DNA from 2 places in the Bacillus mesophilum genome. Region 2 is predicted to be linked to the other one. Evidence: riboswitches for the same ligand, from Rfam matches in the RefSeq annotation. Region 2 holds a riboswitch; the other holds the start of a gene.
What was found. A riboswitch is a leader RNA that binds a small molecule or an ion and turns the genes downstream of it on or off. The one in region 2 is predicted to bind S-adenosylmethionine.
Positions count from the first base shown of each region.

Region 1: another riboswitch for S-adenosylmethionine. It lies ahead of F7732_RS13485 (cyclase family protein); the one in region 2 lies ahead of F7732_RS07700 (LLM class flavin-dependent oxidoreductase).

Region 1 covers NZ_WBOT01000004.1:53,677-63,829, reverse strand. The annotation lists gene F7732_RS13495 (phosphatidylglycerol lysyltransferase domain-containing protein) at 1-978, opposite strand, end outside; gene F7732_RS13490 (YehS family protein) at 1,212-1,703, opposite strand; gene F7732_RS13485 (cyclase family protein) at 1,922-2,674, opposite strand; SAM riboswitch class I at 2,761-2,858, opposite strand; gene F7732_RS13480 (dihydropteridine reductase) at 2,929-3,651, opposite strand; gene F7732_RS13475 (iron ABC transporter ATP-binding protein) at 3,701-4,453, opposite strand; gene F7732_RS13470 (iron chelate uptake ABC transporter family permease subunit) at 4,450-5,514, opposite strand; gene F7732_RS13465 (ABC transporter permease) at 5,511-6,527, opposite strand; gene F7732_RS13460 (siderophore ABC transporter substrate-binding protein) at 6,547-7,572, opposite strand; gene rlmD (23S rRNA (uracil(1939)-C(5))-methyltransferase RlmD) at 7,970-9,340, opposite strand; gene F7732_RS13450 (diacylglycerol kinase) at 9,603-10,153, opposite strand, start outside.
Region 2 covers NZ_WBOT01000002.1:556,230-566,382, forward strand. The annotation lists gene F7732_RS07680 (M3 family oligoendopeptidase) at 1-838, shown strand, start outside; gene F7732_RS07685 (hypothetical protein) at 1,115-1,405, opposite strand; gene F7732_RS07690 (hypothetical protein) at 1,495-1,833, opposite strand; gene F7732_RS07695 (ATP-grasp domain-containing protein) at 2,056-3,012, opposite strand; gene F7732_RS07700 (LLM class flavin-dependent oxidoreductase) at 3,028-4,077, opposite strand; SAM riboswitch class I at 4,186-4,289, opposite strand; gene F7732_RS23405 (methyl-accepting chemotaxis protein) at 4,459-5,406, opposite strand; partial or broken gene F7732_RS23410 (cache domain-containing protein) at 5,401-6,162, opposite strand; gene F7732_RS07710 (DUF3147 family protein) at 6,427-6,768, opposite strand; gene F7732_RS07715 (MarR family winged helix-turn-helix transcriptional regulator) at 6,752-7,177, opposite strand; gene F7732_RS07720 (dihydrofolate reductase family protein) at 7,466-8,029, opposite strand; gene F7732_RS07725 (hypothetical protein) at 8,671-8,946, shown strand; gene F7732_RS07730 (GyrI-like domain-containing protein) at 8,951-9,394, opposite strand; gene F7732_RS07735 (hypothetical protein) at 9,650-10,141, shown strand.

The sequences.
Region 1 (10,153 bases), on a different contig from region 2:
TTTGTATGCTAAATATTTCGGCTCCCAATCTGTTGCAAATTTACTCTTATATTCTTTTAAGCCTTTAAAGTTATATTTTTTATTTCCATAGCGATAGACCTGACGTATCATCTTTTCAGCCATAAAAGAATCCTGACCATCCCCAACATTGGAAAGAGGCGCCATTCCTAAACTGCATACTTGAAATTGATTATTTTTAGCCCATTCAAAAATGCTTAAAAATAGCATATCCATTGCACCAGGAAGACTGCTCTCGGTCTTTCTCATCAGATCAATGCTCAGTGTCTGTTTATAATCATCGGCTAATGTAGCAAACGCCGTAATTTGCCCGGAATCGTCACGCAAAAGCGCAATCGGAAAATGCGAAATATAATTTTGACAAAAAGAAACGACCGAAAAGCCCTTTTCCTTTTGACTTCCTAACCAAGAATTGGAGACTTCTTGAATTTCGGCAATCAGCATTTGTGAATGCGGAGGCTCTGCCACACTAAATGAAAAGCCGCTTCTGGAAAACTTACTCATCGTATTTCGGAATTTTCCCGCTTTTTTTCCTTCAAGTGTAAATTGATTTATCTTAATGACAGCTTCCTCACCCAGTTTTACAAATCGATAACCTCCATCATGATAAAGCTGCATGTATTGAGGAGTGACTTGGTAAAAAACCGGCTTTGCTTTTTTCCATTTACAATATTCATTAAATTCTTTAATAGCTCTGCCAAAATGTGCTTCGTCTCCGATTGGATCGCCAAGAACAACGAATTTATTAAAAATTTGCTTATACATAATTAAAACACTCTGATCACTTGACCAGAATTGTTGTTTATCTTGTAAAAAAATCAAATGCGACACATGATTGCCGCCTTTTTCTTTTAAAAAAGCTAACAGCTTATCAGAATGAACTTGCTGCTGATTTTCAGATAAATCCCTATTTACTTGTTGTCCTTGAAAATTAAAATTGAGATTTCTCATAAAAATCATAGGTCCTTCCTCCTGATAAATAGATAAATTTCACAGATTTGATCATACCATAAACGGGACCTTGTTCATATAAACAAATTATGGTCACTGTGACGCCCCGAAAAATCTTGTTTCACGAATTGTTCCACGGTTCTAAGGGAAGTAGAGTTTCTGCTGTATGTACAGTGTTTAAAACACGAAAAAACACCTACAAATTATGTAGATGCTGTTTTTTCGCAGCATTATAATACCGCCTAACCTCTATACTTAATCGCTAGCCCTTTCAAAAAGTTCCTCGCGAAATGGTCCATACAAACTTTATAGTTTTTATGACCTTCTTTTCTTAAAAATGCACCAAGTTCACCTTTTGATACGTTTAAGCCGGCATATTTGAATATTTCAATCATGTCTTCTGTTGTGAGAGACAAGGCGATTTTAACCTTCTTTAAAAGGATGTTATTCACGCTTGAGTTATTTTTGATGGGTGGTTCGGGAGTAGTTTCTTGGCCTGGTTTTGGCTCTTGCTTCCCTCTTTTATAAATAATGAAGCCATTTAAGAATGAATTCAGCATGCTGTTTGTTAGCTTAATTCTGTCTGTCTCTTCTTCTTCGTCTTCTTTCTTGAGAATCCTCACTACCTCTGGAACGGTAACCTCGTGGCCACCGAGTTTAAAAATCTCTGCCATTTGGCTATTTTTGATTTCTAACGCATATCTTAAACGGATTAATAGATCATTATTATCGATCATTCTACTTCCTCCTATAACTTGTACGGTTCTGCTTAAAAAAACTTGTGGAATACCTTCTAAAAGGCATTACTCATTTTAACATAAAATCATTTGATCTTCGTTCAATTCATAAAGTTTCCGTTAAACCTCTTTCAAGGTTTGCTAATATTCTTATCATAACCAATTATCTCTCCAAAAATGAAAGAGCCCTCCATATGGAGAGGCTCTTTTCTTTTTTAAGGCAGCAAAGCAAAAGAACGAACTGGAAAACCTGTAGCCTTTTCGGGCTTTGCACAAATATTGAAGATAACAGCACCTTTGGCCGGCAATTTATTGAGATTGGTTAATAATTCAACCTGATAGGTATCCTGTTCCAGTACATAGTATTCTCCAATTAGAGATCCATTTTTACGAACATCGATCGCTGCATCCGTATCAAATGTTTCATGTCCAACAGCCTTTATATTTCTTTCTTCAAATAAGAATTTTAAAGCCTCGATCCCCCAGCCTGGAGTGTGGCTATTTCCCTCTGTATCCTTATTCTCAAAAGCAGTCTTGTTCGGCCAGCGAAGACTCCAATCCGTACGCAATGCGACAAAGGAGCCTGCTTCGATGGTTCCATGCTCCTCTTCAAATTTTAGAATATCTTCAACACCTAGAATAAAATCATTATTTTCTTCCGCTTCCTTTGATTGATCAATGACAACCAAAGGCAGAACCAATTCCTTTAGGCCGAGTTCCTCTAAGTAACGCTTATTGCGAACAAAATGAATAGGAGCATCAATATGGGTACCATACTGTCCAGGAAAATTAAAACGCTGTGCAAAAAAGCCATCATCATGTGTAAAAAGTGTTTGAATTTCTGCATCTTCAAATGCAGCGAAATGAGGAGAATCTGGTCCAAATGTATGTGTGAGATCGACCCATTCCTTCCCTTTCAGTACCTCAATAGCCTGCAATAAATCATTCGCATTTTTTACAGTTGACATTACCAGCACCTCACCAATCTTTATAAAATAAAAAACCCTCTTCACAAATAAGAAGAGGGATAAATAAACATAAACTGCTGCCGCTCTTCTTATCTTCTAGCACACGCTACTGGAATTGGCACAAACTTAAAAGTTCGCTGCCGAGGCTTTACAGGGCCAGTCCCTCCACCTCTCTGGATAAGAAAAATTTTCTAAATATTAAGTTATTGTATTTACCATATAGTTAATATACTCACCTGTCAATACAAAAGTATTTATCTTTCATTTGACAAGTGAAGCGGCAGAAACTCAGCCAGCTGCTGTTCATGCTTATCAAGCATGATCTGTTCAGCCTTAATGCCTTGCTCCAGAAGCACTTTGATATTCTGCACAAGGAATTCGTCACTGCCGACAACATAGTAGAGACCATCTTTGTCTGCAGCCAGATTTTTCACTTCTTCGTAGTATTCTTCACGGTTATCAACGAACTGTGATGTAACCTTTTTATCTGGTGCAGATGCAAAAACATCTGTGAACAAGAACTGCTTTGATGAATCGATGTTTAAGGAATGAATTTGATTAACATTGTCAGCTCTGTTTAAGAAATCAAGTAAGAGCGGTCTAAAGGTTGCCAGGCCGACACCTGATGACAGCAGATAAATATTTTTCCCTTCTCTTTTCAGCGGAACATTTGAGTGGGTCTTAAAGATGGCAACTTCATCGCCAACTGTAAGGTTTTTTAGTATCGTTTTGAATTCAGAGCATTGCTCTCTAATGCGTGTTGTGATTCCAATCGCATTTTCATGAGGTAAAGTGGAGATGGACATATGGCGAATCAAACTGCGGTTGGGTTTATCTCCTGCATTAAAACCTTCTAATGCGAAGTGGGTGTGAGAACCTTCTTCCCATGTAAAATCTTGCGGACAGGCAAGCAGGTACGTTCTCACCTCAGGTGTTTCTTCAATAATCTTGTTAATTTTCACCCAATATATTTGCATGGTGATCCTCCTCATTGTGTGTTCCATTTTCATCTAATAATTTAATAATCTAATAAACAGCTATCGGCCCATAAGGACCTTCAATAATTTCAATTTTCGTTTCAAAAATATCTGTTAAAAGTTTTGGATCCATAACCTCTTCTACAGTGCCAAAAGCCGCAATTTGTCCTTCTTTCATTGCACAAATCCGATCAGAATATTTAGCAGCGAAATTGATATCATGCATAACAGTCAAAATGGTTCTGCCAAATTCATTCGCAACATGCCGCAAATATTCCATCATTTGAACAGATCGGGCAACATCAAGATTGTTTAAAGGCTCATCCAGAAGCACATATTCAGTTTCCTGGCAAAGCACCATTGCGACATATGCTCTTTGTCTTTGGCCGCCTGAAAGCTCATCTAAATATCTGTCTTCCAGATCCGTTAAGTCTAAGAAATCGATATACTTAGAGATAATCTCTTCATCTTCTCTCGTTAATCTTCCCTTTGAATAAGGAAAGCGTCCAAACCCGGCCAGCTGTCTAACCGTTAGCCTCGTCACAAAATGATTTTCCTGCCGCAAAATGGTAACAATTTTCGCTAAGTCATTTGATTTCGAAGAAGTAACATCCATATTCGCTACCATGATCTGACCTTCATCCAAATCCAGAAGCCTTCCAATCATTAATAGTGTCGTAGACTTTCCAGCACCATTGGGTCCAATTAAAGAAGTGAACCCAGCCTTTGGTATTTCAATATTCAAAGGTCCAATTTTTACTTCTTCCGTATATAGCTTTCTAGCATTTTCAATCTTTATCATAGCGACCTCTTCCTTAAAATGACGATTAGAAATACGATTCCGCCAAACAGTTCAATAAAAACGGAAACAGCTTGAGAATTAAATACATGATACATTAAAAAGTATGCACTCGTTAAAACAAAGAACCCGATAGCAAGAGCCATTGGAAAAATATATTTGTGATCATAAGTTGGCGCAGCCTGATAACTCAAAATGGCAACTAAAAAGCCAAAGAACGTAAGCGGTCCAACTAAAGCGGTTGATATCGACATTAAAACAGCGACAAGTACCAGTGTGTAAATGACATTTGATTGATATTTAACGCCAAAAGTAGTAGAGACATCTTTTCCAAGTGACAATATATTTAACTTCCTGGAAAAAACATAAAGCAATAATGCGACAATGATGACCATTGGAATGACAATCGGAAAATATGCTGGATCGGCATTATTAACAGAACCAATTAATCTTGTCTGCAGAAGGTCAAATTCTGATGGCGCAAGGAGTTTCCTCATAAAAGCGGATATCGTATTCAGCCCAGTTCCAATAATAATTCCTATCAGAAGCACAAGCTGTAAATTCCCATATTTCCCCGAAAGCAGCCAGCCATACAGGATCAAACTCATTAAGACCATAAGACAAACTTGAAGAAAGAATGGTCCAATGCCGCTAAAACTCACCATTGCGCTAGCACCAAAAATAAACATTGTACTCGTATGAATGGTTGAGTACAGTGATTCAAAGCCTAATAAAGAAGGCGTTATAATGCGATTATTCGTAATGGATTGGAAGGCAACAGTCGACAAACTGTGGCAAATGGCCGCAATCAGCATGGCCACAACAGCGACGATCCTTCTTTCAACAACTGGAATGAACGAAGGTGAATCAACTGGTACCGGATTGTTATAAACCAAAAGGCCGAATGCAAAGAGAAGACCCAAAGCAATCAATGTTATAAGCAGAATCCAATACCGTTTTTCATCCTTCTTCGTGCGAAAAGCACTAGCAGACCTGCTTTTATTATGGAGGCTAAAATCGATTTTCTTCATATTTTCTTTCTTTTTATATTCTAAAGCGTTCATCTTAGCCTCCTTGATTTTCTTTGTCTCAATAAGATCGAAATAAACACAACCGATCCGACTGATCCAAGTATTAAAGAGACAGGTACTTCAAAAGGCATAATAATGGTTCTAGAAATGATGTCACATAGAGTAATCGTCCCCATACCGATCAAACATACCCAAGGCAAATTACTTCTAAGATCATCTCCTCTGATCATGGAAATGATATTTGGGACAATTAAACCTAAAAAAGGCAAGTTCCCAATTACTGCTGCAACAATACCAACTGCAACCGCAATAAGGCCATTAGCCAAAAGAATGAGCGTATTATAATTAACTCCAAGACTTGTTGCTACATCTTCTCCAAGGCCAGCTAAAGTCAATCTGTTTGCATATATAAAAATAAGAACTGTTACAATGACAATGATCCATAAATACTCATACCTTCCAGCCTGAACAGACGCAAAAGAACCGACAAACCAGCCTTCAATCACTTGCGACATTTGGAAAAAGAGTCCTAAAAAGGTGGAAACAGCAGAAATGACTGCACCCAGCATCAGACCAATAATCGGTACAATTAAAGAGGAACGAAGTCTGACCCTTCTTAAGAATAAAAAGAAAATCATGGTGCCCACAAATGAAAAAATGATTGCACCCGTCATTCTAAGAACCAAAGATGGACCTGGAACAAATAAATAAACAACTAGAAGCCCCAAGCCTGCCCACTCAATCGTACCTGTTGTGGTAGGTTCAACTAAACGGTTCTGTGTAATAAGCTGCATAACAAGCCCTGCCATTGCCATCGCAGCTCCGGTAAGCATGAGTGCAACTGTTCTTGGCACACGAGTGATAAAAAACATTTCCATCCCGTCTTCTTGTCCGCTTATATCATAGACTCCAGTAAACAGCGAAATGACCCCTAAGCCAAATACAACAATAATGGCTAGTATAAAAGGTTTTGTCCATATTTTATTTTGGTTATACAACCGGGATTGAGAATTTTTCTCAATCCCGGTTATGATATTATTTTGCACTATGTTAAACTCCTTTACACTACTCTGCTAGAGCAGCAGCAATGCTTTCAAACAACTCTATGAAAGTTTGCACTGATTCATTTAAGTAAGTATCCATTGGTGCATAAACAATCTGTCCTTCAGAAACAGCTGTTGTATTTTGAAGAGCAGGTGAATTATCAATTACATCTTGTGCTGGTACTTTATCTGCTTCACCAGAGATTGGCGCATCACGGTCTAGTACGAACAGCCAATCCGGATTGCTTTGTGCAATCGCCTCAACTGAGATTTCATCGCCTTGGTGATCTGTAGTCGTTTCATCAACCTCTAAAGCTGGAGTCCATTCAAAGATATCATATAACGGCCCCCAAACACGTCCAGTATGTGGAGCTGAGAAATTGATAGCACCACCAGAAACGATCACACTCATCACTTTATCACTGCCATTATAAGCAGACTTCGCTTTTTCAATTGCTGTATCAAGATCTGCTGCCAATTGCTCAGCTTCTTCATTTTTATCAAAAATCTTCCCTAATGTAAGAGTTGTTTCTTTAAAACCATTTACTAAATTCTCACCAGGTGCTTCAGCTTCCTCAGAAACGTCAACATTTAAATCAATAACCGCTGCATTAGGCACTAATTTTTTGATATCTTCATAGAATCCTGAAAATCTTTGACCCACAATAACAAGCTCAGGATCTGCAGCTGCTAATATTTCAAGGTTTGGTTCACGGTGATTTCCAATATCCTGTACATTCTCATCCGCTACATATGGGGAATCTTCTAACATTACTGCTTTGGGTACAGCAGCTAACTCAATATCCCAAGCTTCTAATGTTTCAAATGTTCTGTTATCCAAAGCAACTACATTCTTAGGATTGACAGGAACTGTAACCGTTCCATGAGCATCAGTGATTTCAACTGTTTCAGGTTCAGCAGACTCAGCGTCCTCAGTTGTTTCAGGTTCACTTGCCTCAGGCTCACTATTTGCAGTATCTGAACTTGAACAAGCCGCCAGCATCAAGACAAAAATCGCCATAATGATCGTTAATTTAATTTTCCCCATTTCTCATACCTTCTTCCCTATGTATTATAAATTTTATAAAACTAACAAATTATTGAAATGATAAATGGACTATCTATGTTTTATTTTTTGCTGAATGAAATAAGATGTTTAACATAGTGCTCAGCTATATCATAAAACGTTGATAATGATTATCATTTGCAATGTTCTATCAAAGTATATAACAAGATTATTAGATAAATCAACCCTAAATTCGGCTTATTTTCTCAATTACTGTGCTTATTTTTTCAATTAGGGGTTGATGAAGGTTTTTTTGTCCTGGGAGTTATAAGGAATTGAGTGGGATTTGAAAGGAAAAAGAGGGAGGAAAAGGTGGACTGATAATGCAAAAAATCCCGGATTTCTGTTGAGGAAATCTGGGATTTTTTTGCATTGTTACTTATCTTAATTCTATTAACGCTACGCATTCAACATGCGTCGTCTGCGGAAACATATCCACTGGCTGCACTTCCAGCGTTTTGTAACCACCATCCTCAAGAATTCTGAGATCTCTTGCGAGGGTGGCTGGATTGCAGCTGACGTAGACGACTTTGTGGGGTTTCATTTCAATGATGGTTTGAAGCAAGGCTTCATCGCAGCCTTTACGTGGCGGGTCGACGACTAGAACATCCGCTTTAATTCCTTGCTCGTACCATTTCGGGATGACTTCTTCAGCCTTTCCAACAGCAAAATCCGCATTGGTAATGTCATTTAGCTCAGCATTTCGCTTTGCATCTTCAATGGCTTCTTGGACAATTTCGACTCCATAGACCTTCTTCGCTTTTTGTGCCAAGAATAACGAAATCGTTCCGATGCCGCAATATGCATCAATGACCGTTTCATTTCCAGCAAGACCAGCATATTCTAAGGTTTTATCATAGAGTACCTTGGTCTGGTCAGGATTAACTTGATAAAAGCTTAAAGCAGAAATGGCAAATTTCACATCACCGATATAATCGTAGATCACTTCGCTTCCCCAAAGCACCTTCACTTTATCCCCTAAAATCACATTTGTCCGTTTGGAGTTGATATTGTGAACAATGGATTTCACTTTTGGGATGCGTTTGACTATTTCAGCGACAATTTTATTTTTATTGGGGAAATCAGGGGTTCTTGTGATCATGACAACCATCAATTCACCCGTTTCCTTCCCGTAGCGAGCCATAATATGACGCAGATCTCCCTTATGTGTTTCTTCATTGTAAGCCTTCACGCCAAGCTCACTGCAGATCTCTTTCACCATCTGGATTGCTCCATCTACTTCTGGAAGCTGAATTAAGCTCTCATCCGTTTCGATAATTTCATGACTTCGTGGTTTAAAGAATCCCGAGATCAGTTTCCCGTCTTTCTCTCCAACAGGAACCTGCGCTTTATTTCGGTAATGCCATGGATGCTCCATCCCTAGAACTGGATGAACCTTCACATCTTCAAGCTTCCCAATTCGAGTAAGTACTTGACGTACTTGGTTCTCCTTGAATGCAAGCTGACCTTCATAGCTGATATGCTGAAGCTGACAGCCTCCATACTTATGGCTATCCTCCTTAGCAATATCAACTCGAAAATGGCTTCGTTCTAAAAGTTCAGCCAGCCGGCCGATCCCAAAGCCTTTGTTGACTTTAATAACTTTAATATTTGCCTTTTCACCTGGCAGTGCGCCATGAACAAAGATTGGATAACCATCTACCTTAGCGACACCTGCACCGTCATGGGTCAAATCCTCGAATTCTACCTGTATATAATCATTCTTTTGAACTGGAATTGTTTTGCTCATATATGTCTTCCTTTACTCTCTTAATACGTTCTGATTGCTAGCAAAATTGTACCATATAATCAGCCTGAATACGAAACGGATCACAGCATTCCTATAATAACCCAGATGACTTACCAGTTCCTGCTGGCTATTTTAGAATAACCGCCTGCGCTATTTTAAACACTACATCTTGATTTGCATTTATATATTTCCTATTTATACAAGTTCTTTCTACTAAATAAAAAAAGAGCTTTCCCCTACATCTGGAAGCCCTTCTTTCATCTTATTCTTTTCCTTCTTCCAATTCAACTGGCCGGTCTTCTTCGCGAATTTGATCAATTGGAACCAGCACTTCTAAATGCCTGTACAAATTAACAAATTCTGCAGGCAGAAGTCCGCCGAATTCGCCATCAAGGTTCAGCTGTACTTTTTCGGTTGAATGGACTTTAATGCGATTCGCCTGTGTATAAATCACATGAGGATCGTTCACATGCTCGCCTCTTAATGCAAGTGTAGCAATACGAATAAACTCTGCCAGGTTTGTTTTCTTCAAAATGAGAAGTGAAAACAAACCGTCATTGATTGAAGCGTTTGGTGCCAGCTTTTCGAAGCCTCCTACTGAATTAGTAAGGCCAACAAGGAATAGCATAGCTTCTCCTTCAAACAATTTTCCATCATACTCAATGCTCACTTCTGTTGAGCGGATCGAAGGGATCATTTCGATTCCTTTTAGGTAATATGCAAGCTGGCCGATCATCGTTTTGAGCTTGCTTGGGACCTCATAGGTCAGCTCGGTAATTCTTCCGCCGCCGGCAATATTAATGAAATATTTAT
Region 2 (10,153 bases):
TGACCTGATGGATGGCGTTGCTGAGATGTTAGGCAAGACAGATGCCTATTTTGCTGAGCGTTTCAATTATATGAGAGAGAATGGTTTACTCGATCTTGGAGATCGAAAAGGTAAAAGCCCTGGCGGTTTTTGTACTTCATTACCTGTTTCAGGAGAAACCTTTGTTTTTGCGAACTTTAGTCCATCCTTTTTCTCTCTGATTGCCCTAATCCATGAAATGGGTCATGCGGTTAATGGGTACCTCGAGTTTTCTGAGCACGGACCAACTGAAGACTATCAGCTTCGCATGGAAGTGGCTGAATTATATTCACATGGAATGGAATTACTGTTATTGGATAAGCTTGATCGTTTTTATCCGGAAAAAGAAGATTTTAAAAGTGCACAGCGTGAATTGCTGAGAAGGGCATTTACGATGTTATTCGGCCCATTATCAGGGGATCTCTTCCAGCATTGGATGTATACAAATCCAAACCATACTGCAAAAGAGCGTGATGAGAAATACTTCGAAATCTCTAAAAGGTACGGTTTGAACCCTGTAGATACAACTGGCTTTGAAGAAGAGGTTGGGATGAGCTGGGCTGGCACTCTTCATTATTTCCAGGTTCCTTTCTATAATATCGAATACTCCATTTCAATGCTTGGGGCACTGCAATTACTGGAGAATTATCAGAAAGACCCAGCACAAGCAATTGAAGATTATAAAAAAGGTGCTGGTGCAGACTACAACCAATCGATTGCTGCTATTTATGAAGAAACAGGCGTAAACTTTGATTTTACAGAACCAGCTGTTAAAAGAATGGGTGAATTCCTGGAAAAAGTAATTCAGGATATTAATTAAGGCAGTGTTATGTTTATTTAAAGAGAACAATTAAAATTTTTACGAGCAAAAAGCACAACTTGTGAAAGAATCTAGTTGTGCTCTTTGTCTTGCTGTGGACATTGGTCAGATTCGGTTTTCCAGCACCAGTACCTATTGGGAAGAGATTTCCTTTGTATAATCATCCCATTTTAGTTATCACAGTTCGCATTAGATGTACACTGTAGAGCTACTCTTTTTTTGTTATTTCAAAACCCTTATGTCTCTTAACTGTACTGTATGTAAAGAAGAAAAAGTTTAAAACCAATTTCTTCTTGATGGAGGTTGAGGAAAATCGTATAATTTCGGTTTATTTTCTTCGCTTTTTTTACGTCTTTTTTTATTTTTATCTCTATCTATTAAATGATCAAGCTTTTGAATCGCTTTTTCTAACTCCAGTTCTGTTAAGTCACCTTTTGCAAATATACTGCACAATATTCCGTAGGCAATAGGCGTTGTATCAATATCGACATTAACAGTTAAATCCACGTCTGAGTTGCCGCTGCGTTCAATCACTGTTTTTAAATTATTTTCAACTTGCCTCTCCATCCTTACTCCTCCTTTAATTTTTTTCTTGAACATTAAGCACAGGGGGACTATTACTTAGTACCCCTGTGCCTAAACTAGATAGGTTAATCTTAAAAATCAAATTCTTGGTTTTGGTCCTGATCTTGATCTTGCTCCTGATCGGAATCAGCATCAGATCTAGCACGGACTCTTGCTCTGGAATCACTATCAACTGTGATTTCAAATTCTACTCTGGAGTTTCCGCTGTTGCAAATATTAGCTTTTGCAATATTCGTGTTTTTGTCCTTAACATCTACATCTGTGTCGTTGTCAGCATCAGCCTCACTGTTTGCTCTTGCTTGCAGCTCATTATCCAGTTCAAAATCAACATCCACATCTGTTTCGTTGTTTGAACCATTTCTTCCATTTCTTCCACCAAAGATTGACTCGTTTCTCCATACTTTGCTCATGAAGAATTTCCCTCCTTTAACTTTTGATAATATAAGATATTCAGTTGTACACATTATGTTTGGACAAGAGTATAAAAAAAAGTAGACAAGCATCCATTTTTATAAAAAATTTCTTCCTATTCATTTTTCAAATGGTATGCATCAGCATAATTTTGGCGGATCTATAGCTTTATCTATTTCACCAATAACAAAAGGGACCTGCTATAGGCAGGTCCCCTCAAATTACGCTTTTATTGATGTTACGTAGTTTTCTTCTAATGTCTTCTTCAATAAAGATGCCAATTCCAGCATTCCATATTTTCCTGCTTTTGCTTCTGCATCTGAATTATAGTTTGTGTTTGTATTGATATCATAGGTGTAAATGTCACCGTCAGCATTTTTGATAAATTCAATACCAGCCACTTGAATATCGTTTCGCGAGAGAACGTCTTTATATTTTTCTATGATACTATCGTCAAAGCCATCAATGATTTGGAATTTCGGTTTTTCTACCACCTCTTCTCCTACAGGGCAGAATAAGTCTCCGATCTGGCAGGCGTCTGCCGGGCAGAGTTCAAAGCCTTCAGATGTATCCACCCGAACGGCATACACAAATTCACCTCCAACAAATTCACAGCGAGTGATGTAGCTCTCTGGTGATTGAATGTATTGCTGAATAAGGGTTATGCCATCAACAGGCTCTTCAAATGCTGGTCCCTCCACATATGCTTTCAGAGCGTCAATACTTTGAAATAATTGCACACCCAAACCTTTGCCGGCACGATTATGCTTCGTGATAAACGGCTGCCCTGCGAAGGCTTCGGCTGCCTTTAAGATCTGCTGTTTTCCCACCGCTGCAATCGTTTTTGGTGTTTTGACACCACACTTTTCTAACTCCAAGTATTGAAGTACCTTGCTGACTTCAAGCTTCAATGCGTTTGTGCCATTAAGCACTGTACGTCCATGCGCTTCCAGCCAAGCTAATACCTGTCCGGAAAATTCAGCGGCAAAGCGATGATCACGTGTATGAGAAGAAGCACTCATTCTGCTGTAGAAAATTCCTTCCGGCGGTTCTGAAGATAAATCAAGCGTTCCTTCGTCTAAATGCCATTCTTGATAAGGAACACCAAGTTCCTCTAGTCTATTGGTTAAGTGAACGGTCCACTCACTATTTTCATGAATTACATATACTTTGGTCATGTTCGGGACCCCTTTCTAGTTCTTTATTAAACTGCGTTTTTGTTCAACTAGTGGCATAACTTGCTTTGCAAACCGTTCCATTTCCTCCAATTGAGGTGAAAATTGCAGTAACAGCAAGTCTAAGCCTTTTTCTTCATATTGCAGTATTCGATCGGCTATTTGGTCTGGTGTTCCTACTAAATTTGGACGCAAGCCACGGTTGGAAACAGAGTAGTCCTGTAGCTGAATCTGCTGTTCTAATTGTGATTTCGTAGTGAAATCTTTGAAGCCGGCATAAGCACTTGAATCCTTTACAGTTGTGATCTTTTCAAGTTCAGCAAATGCCTCTTCTTCTGTATCCCGGCAAATCACATAGGCAGCCATTCCGAATGAACTAAAAGGCTCATTGCCAGTTTGGGAACGCCTTGCCTTCATATCGGCAATTTTTTGCTGTATTTCTTCGACCGTTCCGCCATGCATCACATAGGCATCACATTTTTCTGCAATGGTTTGCTTGCCTTTTTCACTTTCACCGCCTGCATAAAGAATCGGATTTGGTCTTTGAACAGGCTTTGGCGCAAGCTTTGTATCTTTTAAATCGTAAAATTGGCCAGAATATTGGAAGGTTTCTTCTGTCCATAACCCTTTTAAGACATCAATAAACTCCTCGGTACGGGCATAACGCTCGTCATGTTCGGTGAAAATTCCAGCATATTGGCGCGCCTCTTCTGCCCACCAGGCAGATACTACATTAAGAGTAAAGCGACCATTGCTGATCTGATCAATATTGGCTGCCATTTTGGCTGCAACGGCAGGATTATGAAAACCAGGGCGGATCGCTGTCATTATTTCAATTTTCTCAGTAACCGCTGCAAGAGAAGCAGCCGTAGACCAGGCTTCAAGCGAATCATGTTCTGGCCCTTTGATATCATTTAAATATAATTCCGCGATTAATGTTGTGGAATAACCCCATTGCTCGGCACTTTGAATCACATTTTTTGCATAATCAAAAGTTGCCGGCATTTGTTCATCTTCAACATTACGCAGCCAGCCTCCAAATATCGGCAGCCAAAAACCATATTTCATCTCTCTTCGCTCCTTTGATAACTAATTATATACTTTTCCTATAACTTAAGTAGGATTAATAAACAATGAAAAAACTCTCCTCCTAAGAAGAGAGTTTTATTAACCCTCTTCTCATCTTTCAAGCAGTACGCTTGCTGGAATTGGCACAGTGTTCATAAGAACCTGCTGCCGAGGCTTCAAAGGGCCAGTCCCTCCACCTCTCTGGATAAGAAGAAAATATTCAATTGTTCATTTATTTAATGCGATAATAAATTAAATTCATACAATTGTCAATAAATTAATTCTACGCTCTAAATATTGAGTAATTTACCCTTTACCTTCTATTCAAATAAATTATTTTCATTTAGAAACCCAAAATATTTCAATATTTACAGACAAACACTAGACTTTAAACCTGCTGACAACCACTTTTAAATCATCCGCTAAATTGGATAATGCTGCTGATGAAGCTGCTATCTCTTCCATTGATGCAAGCTGTTCCTCTGCAGAAGCGGCCACGTTTTGTGAATGTGATGATGTCTGTTCTGATATATTAATAATCCCAGAAACTGTTGCTGACACTTCTTGAGTACTAGCCGATATTTGTTCAGAAGTCGCTGCCATATCATTCGTTTGTTCTGTTAAGCTTGCCATATGATCAAGAATTTCTTTGAAGTTAATGCTTGTCTGCTGAACAATGTCTAACCCCTCTTTCACCTCTTCAGAAACTTGCTCTATAGACCTGCTTGACTGCTCCATATCTTCTTGTATTGTCCGAATAAGTACTGAAATTTGGGAAGAAGATGCTTGTGACTGTTCTGCAAGTTTTCTCACTTCATCTGCTACAACAGCAAATCCTCTCCCATGTTCACCTGCTCTAGCAGCCTCAATCGCTGCATTTAATGCCAGTAAATTCGTTTGGTCTGCAATATCTGTAATGACTTTCGTTATTTTTTCTATTTCTTGTGATCTATGATCTAACGTTTTAATAACTTCTCCGCTTGCAGCTGCAGATGAATTTATTGCATTTATTTGCTTAACCGTACTTTGAACAAGCAACCCGCCTTCTCTGGCTTTTTCGACAGCAGCATTACTGACTTCGGAAACCACTAATGCATTTTCGGCAATAGAGTGAATACCTTTTGCCACTTCTTCTAGCGCTAATGCACTCTCTTGCACATTCACTGCCGATTGTTCGGCTCCATTCGCTACTTGCTGAATTGATTCTGTAATCGTCTCTGTGGCAATGCTCGTTTGCTCTGAACTTGCAGTCAGCTGTTCAGATGAAGAAGCTAGTTGTTCAGAGGTTTGAATAACTTCATCTAACATTGTTTTAAGATTATGAGCCATTTGATTGTAGCTTACTGCTAAAGAGCCAAGCTCATCTTTTGAATGATCCTGAATTTTCGCTGTAAAATCTCCATTTCCAGCCATTTCAAGAGCATTGGTCATCATGGCAAGTCTCTTTTTCATTTTAGATGTAAACAGATAAACAACAGAAACAGCTAATGCTATCATAATCAATAAAACAATGATAAATTTTGTTAGAAAGGAAGACAGTATTTGATTGATTATTTCTTCTGAAGCACCAACATAAAAGATCCCAAGTACTTCTCCTGATGAAGACTGTATGGGCATATATGCCGTTTGGTACATATTCCCTGCCACATTTGCTTCACCATAATAACTTTTTCCTTTATTTATGACCGTGTCCACTACCTCAGGTGAAGCTTTGGTCCCAATCGCACGCTCTCCATCGATCATGACATTTGTCGTTACACGTGTATCTTTAAGAAAGATGGTTACAGTGTCTCCCGTATCTTCTCCAATCTTATCTACTATTTCAAAATTGTCATTTATTTTTGCAGATCCTTTATATAACTCATTTCCTCTAACTTCCCAATCACCTGGGTACTTATTATCGATATAGCGATAAGCTAATCCTAAATCTCCCTTTGCTTTCTCTGTTGCAAATTCTTTTATCCCTTTTGTTACCTCATTATTTGCAACAAAGCCAATAACTGCTGACAAAATCAAAATGATTGATATAACTATCAAATTTATTTTTGCAGCCAGCTTAAAATTAAATTTCTTTATTTTCCCCAATTCACGTTCTCCTATTCGATCTCATATTCATTTTTATATCTCCCCAAAATACTATCGGCTGATATAAGATAAACGTTAATACGGTTTTTACCGAAAAGAAGAAAAAATTTAATTGTAAGATTTTCCATGTAAAAACAAAGGTCCCCTCAATTTTGAGTTTAAGAGAGGTTAGGCGATTATAAGCCATATAGAATAAACGATTGACACCTTTAATAGTTGCGGGTTTTTTTTCTCTGGTCTGCAATAATGCACAAATTATAATCGTCAGTTTATTATATTTTTTATAATCATATCTTGAGCAAAATATGTAATGAGCCATCCTGTGATTCCAAGACCAAATGAAATAAATATATTCATTGAGTGCTTTAATGTAAATCCAATAATCAGCAGCATTATAACTGTTGCGGGAAGTCCCCAAACAACATTCATAGCAAACTTGCTTATTTTGTCTATCTGTTCTCCTTGAGTATATAACCATATGATACTTAACAAACTCACGATCGGCAGGGCAGCAATCTTACCTCCCTGCTGAGGATATCTTTGGGCAATTTCTGTAATAATACCAATGATAATAGCCGATATCACAATTTTAGCTATTGTAAACATCCTTTGCTCTCTCCTTTAACAAGGTAAATGCCTTTAGTATATATTCTCTTTCTTCATCACTCATCTTTTCGATTAGCACTCTTTTTAGCTTTTCTTCATCTAAACTGGAATGACGCTGCAGCACTTCTGTTCCCAATTCGGAAAGCTGTAAAATAACTTTCCTTTCATCTTTGCTGCTGCGAGTCTTGAATACATATTTTTTTTCCAGCAAGCGCTTAATATGCTCAGAGGCAGTGTTATGGGATGTGCCAATCGCTGCTGCAATCTCTTTGATTCCCACTTCCTTCTCTTTTTGAATCACCTGCAAAGTCCGTATATTTTGGTGAGTGATTTTTTCAGTGTGGTTGTAACGCAATTGATAGTATATATCGGTCCAAAGATGATTTAATTGTTCAATTTCTTTCATCATCGCAACTCCTTATATCGTGTATTAAGATTATATCTTATAATACGATACATTTTCCAACGAAGCAATGCTCTATCACAAACAAAAGAGCTGCTGATCAATTAGGATCAGAAGCTCTTTTTAGATATCCTCTTTTTTTAACGGTAATCATTTAATTATCTCTATATTTTACTGGACTGCCCGCTTACAAAAATCAGTGAGCCCTTGTAAGCGATCTTGGGTTGCTACTACTTGAGGATAGCCCATTAGCTTGAAATTTAACAATGTCATAGCAGATTACCATATGCTGATTTACTCTCTCATTCTGTGATATGTTAATTGCACCACACCAGAAGAAAATGTTTTCGAATTGACTAATGTTAAATCCACCTCTTGTTTTATACCTTGGAATAAAGGTTTTCCTTCTCCTAGAATAACTGGGTGAACAGATAATCGATATTCATCGACTAGCCCCAGATTAATAAAAGTTGTAATCAGATTAGCTCCGCCATATAGCCAAAGATCTTTACCTGGTTTATTTTTCAACTTATTTACTTCTTCAAAAAGATGATCGTTTATAAAAACGGCAGAATCATCTCTTCCTTTTTGCGTTTTTGAAAAAACATATTTCTCTTTACTGTGTATGGATGCCCACATTTCTCTTTCTGTTTTATTTCCTTCTGCTTCTTTTACATATTGTCCCCATAGATCGTAGCTTTTTCTTCCGTATAAAATACCATCAATTCCGTTTAAAAATTCGATAAAATTCATTTCTGGATCCATTATGCACCAATCGATTTCACCATCCTTGCCTTCAATGAAACCGTCTAAGGTTACAGCTAAATCTAAGATTATTTTTCTTTTATAAATAGACATATTTCTTCCTCCTCATAGAAATGTTTCCCTACTCAATTGAAATGAACATGAACCTTAAGCCATTATTCTCCAATCTTTCAGAGCCATTATTTTTAGCTCAGTGCCTATTTGCCTTTAAAAATATTTTTACATGTTGATACTTATAAAGAACCTAAAGTTTTCATTTCCGCGGCTCTCAATTTTCAAGCAGATGCAGCGATTTTCCAATAAGGAGTATGAACGGCTGCTTCTAAAAAGGACAGCCGTCCAGTCAATAGATTGATATAGAATAGATGTGGTCATACCTCTCTTGTTATTTGATATTCTCTGACAACTGTAAAATAATTCCTTAAGACCAAGAATGATAATAAGCGGAAGTGATCACAGTGTACAATAGCCAAAAAAATTATATATTGCGGAATTAGATCATTTAATCAGAGGACAATGAGTACCTAATAATGAATAAATATCAGATTCCTAAGCTTCCTCAGCAATATGTTTTGAATTTATGTACCAGGCATTGGACATACTAATTTTAATAATAAACTGCAGTTAGTACTTTAAGTAAAGCTTAGCTTTCACTTTCAGAATCTGATAACCATTCATTATGGCGATGTTATTCTTATCTGGTTAAATTATTTTCATATAGGTGGTAATGGAACATGGATTTCCCTACAATACATACAAACTTTTGGGATGCAGTGATTGCAGTGCCTCTTGTCCTAGTGCTAACACAATTGTTTAAGACATTTGTTAAAATACCGAAAACGTATATTCCAACCATTGCTCTTTTTTTCGGACTGCTCATTTCAATTTTCATAAGTCATCGTAACCATCTCGTTGCTGGGATTTTTATGGGCTGGTTTTATGGATATGCGGCTATTGGATCTTACTCCTCTTTAAAAACGACAATTATCTCTTTCCGAAAGAAAACGTAATTACTTATAGAATCGGCAGATGAATCTCTACCTCCTCTTCTCCCCCTCCCACAGGGTGATAAGTCTCGATAATATAAGCGTTCAAATCCCTTTGGTAACCTTGTTCATCTGCCCAAATCAATAATTGCGAATGCAGTTCATTCAGCATCAAAATATTCCCTCTTGCACTTATGTAATTCTTTGCAATCTCAATATATTCCATTTCTGGAGGTACTTCATTGAATTTTTGACTCACAACCAAACCTGCATAATAGTGGCCTATCTTATGCTCCCCACTCTTTTTAGGCTCATACAATGCAATTTCGGTCCCCGTTGAATGTGTGATTTCATTTGAACGACTTAATAGCCGCTGAGCAAGCAGTGGAACTTCCTGACTATAGTTAACGTACTCCCCGCTCCCTTTTAAGGCAACTACTTTAAATTCCTTTTTACTCATCATAAAAGACATTATAATCCCCCCTATTCAGATAAACACTTTATTCAACAAAAAGATGCTTCTTCCTGCAAAGCAACGCTTATTAACAGTATCCTCATTTGATATTTAACGACCTTTCACTATATATTGCTTCTGTCGCAAAAGCAGCTTCTTCTATCCACAATAGGCATCCGCCCATTCATCTAGGCATTCACCCGAATAAGGTATAAATATAAGTATGATAATTTCTGGAAACTTCAAGAATTGAAACAATATGGAGGTATGAAGATGATCAAATTAATCCCATTTCAAGGAACTGTCACGATGATTACTGATTTAATGGGACAAAACGGTGAAGGAGCCGGCTGCAGCAAACTGATGACGGTTGAGAATAGTATGGGTTCAATCGTCAATTTTGTCGTCACACCAGCCACGTATTTTGCTGAACATGAAGCGGTAGCTGCCGGGGATATGGTAACCGGCTATTACGATGGCAATGCTCCTGCCATTTTGATCTATCCGCCGCAATACCCTGCGATTGTGATGGTAAAAGAAAAACCCTATCAGAATGTGAAAGCAGATTATTTTAATACTCAATTGATTAGCAGTAACGGAGAATTACAATTAATAATCTCTCCATATACTCAAATCTTACTGACAAACGGGCAGCCCTTTTCAGGAAGCATCGCAAATCGAAATTTAATCGTTTTTTATGGAACTGCCACTAATAGTGTTCCTGCCCAAACCAACCCATACAAAATCATTGTTTTGTGTCAGTAATAATCACTGAAA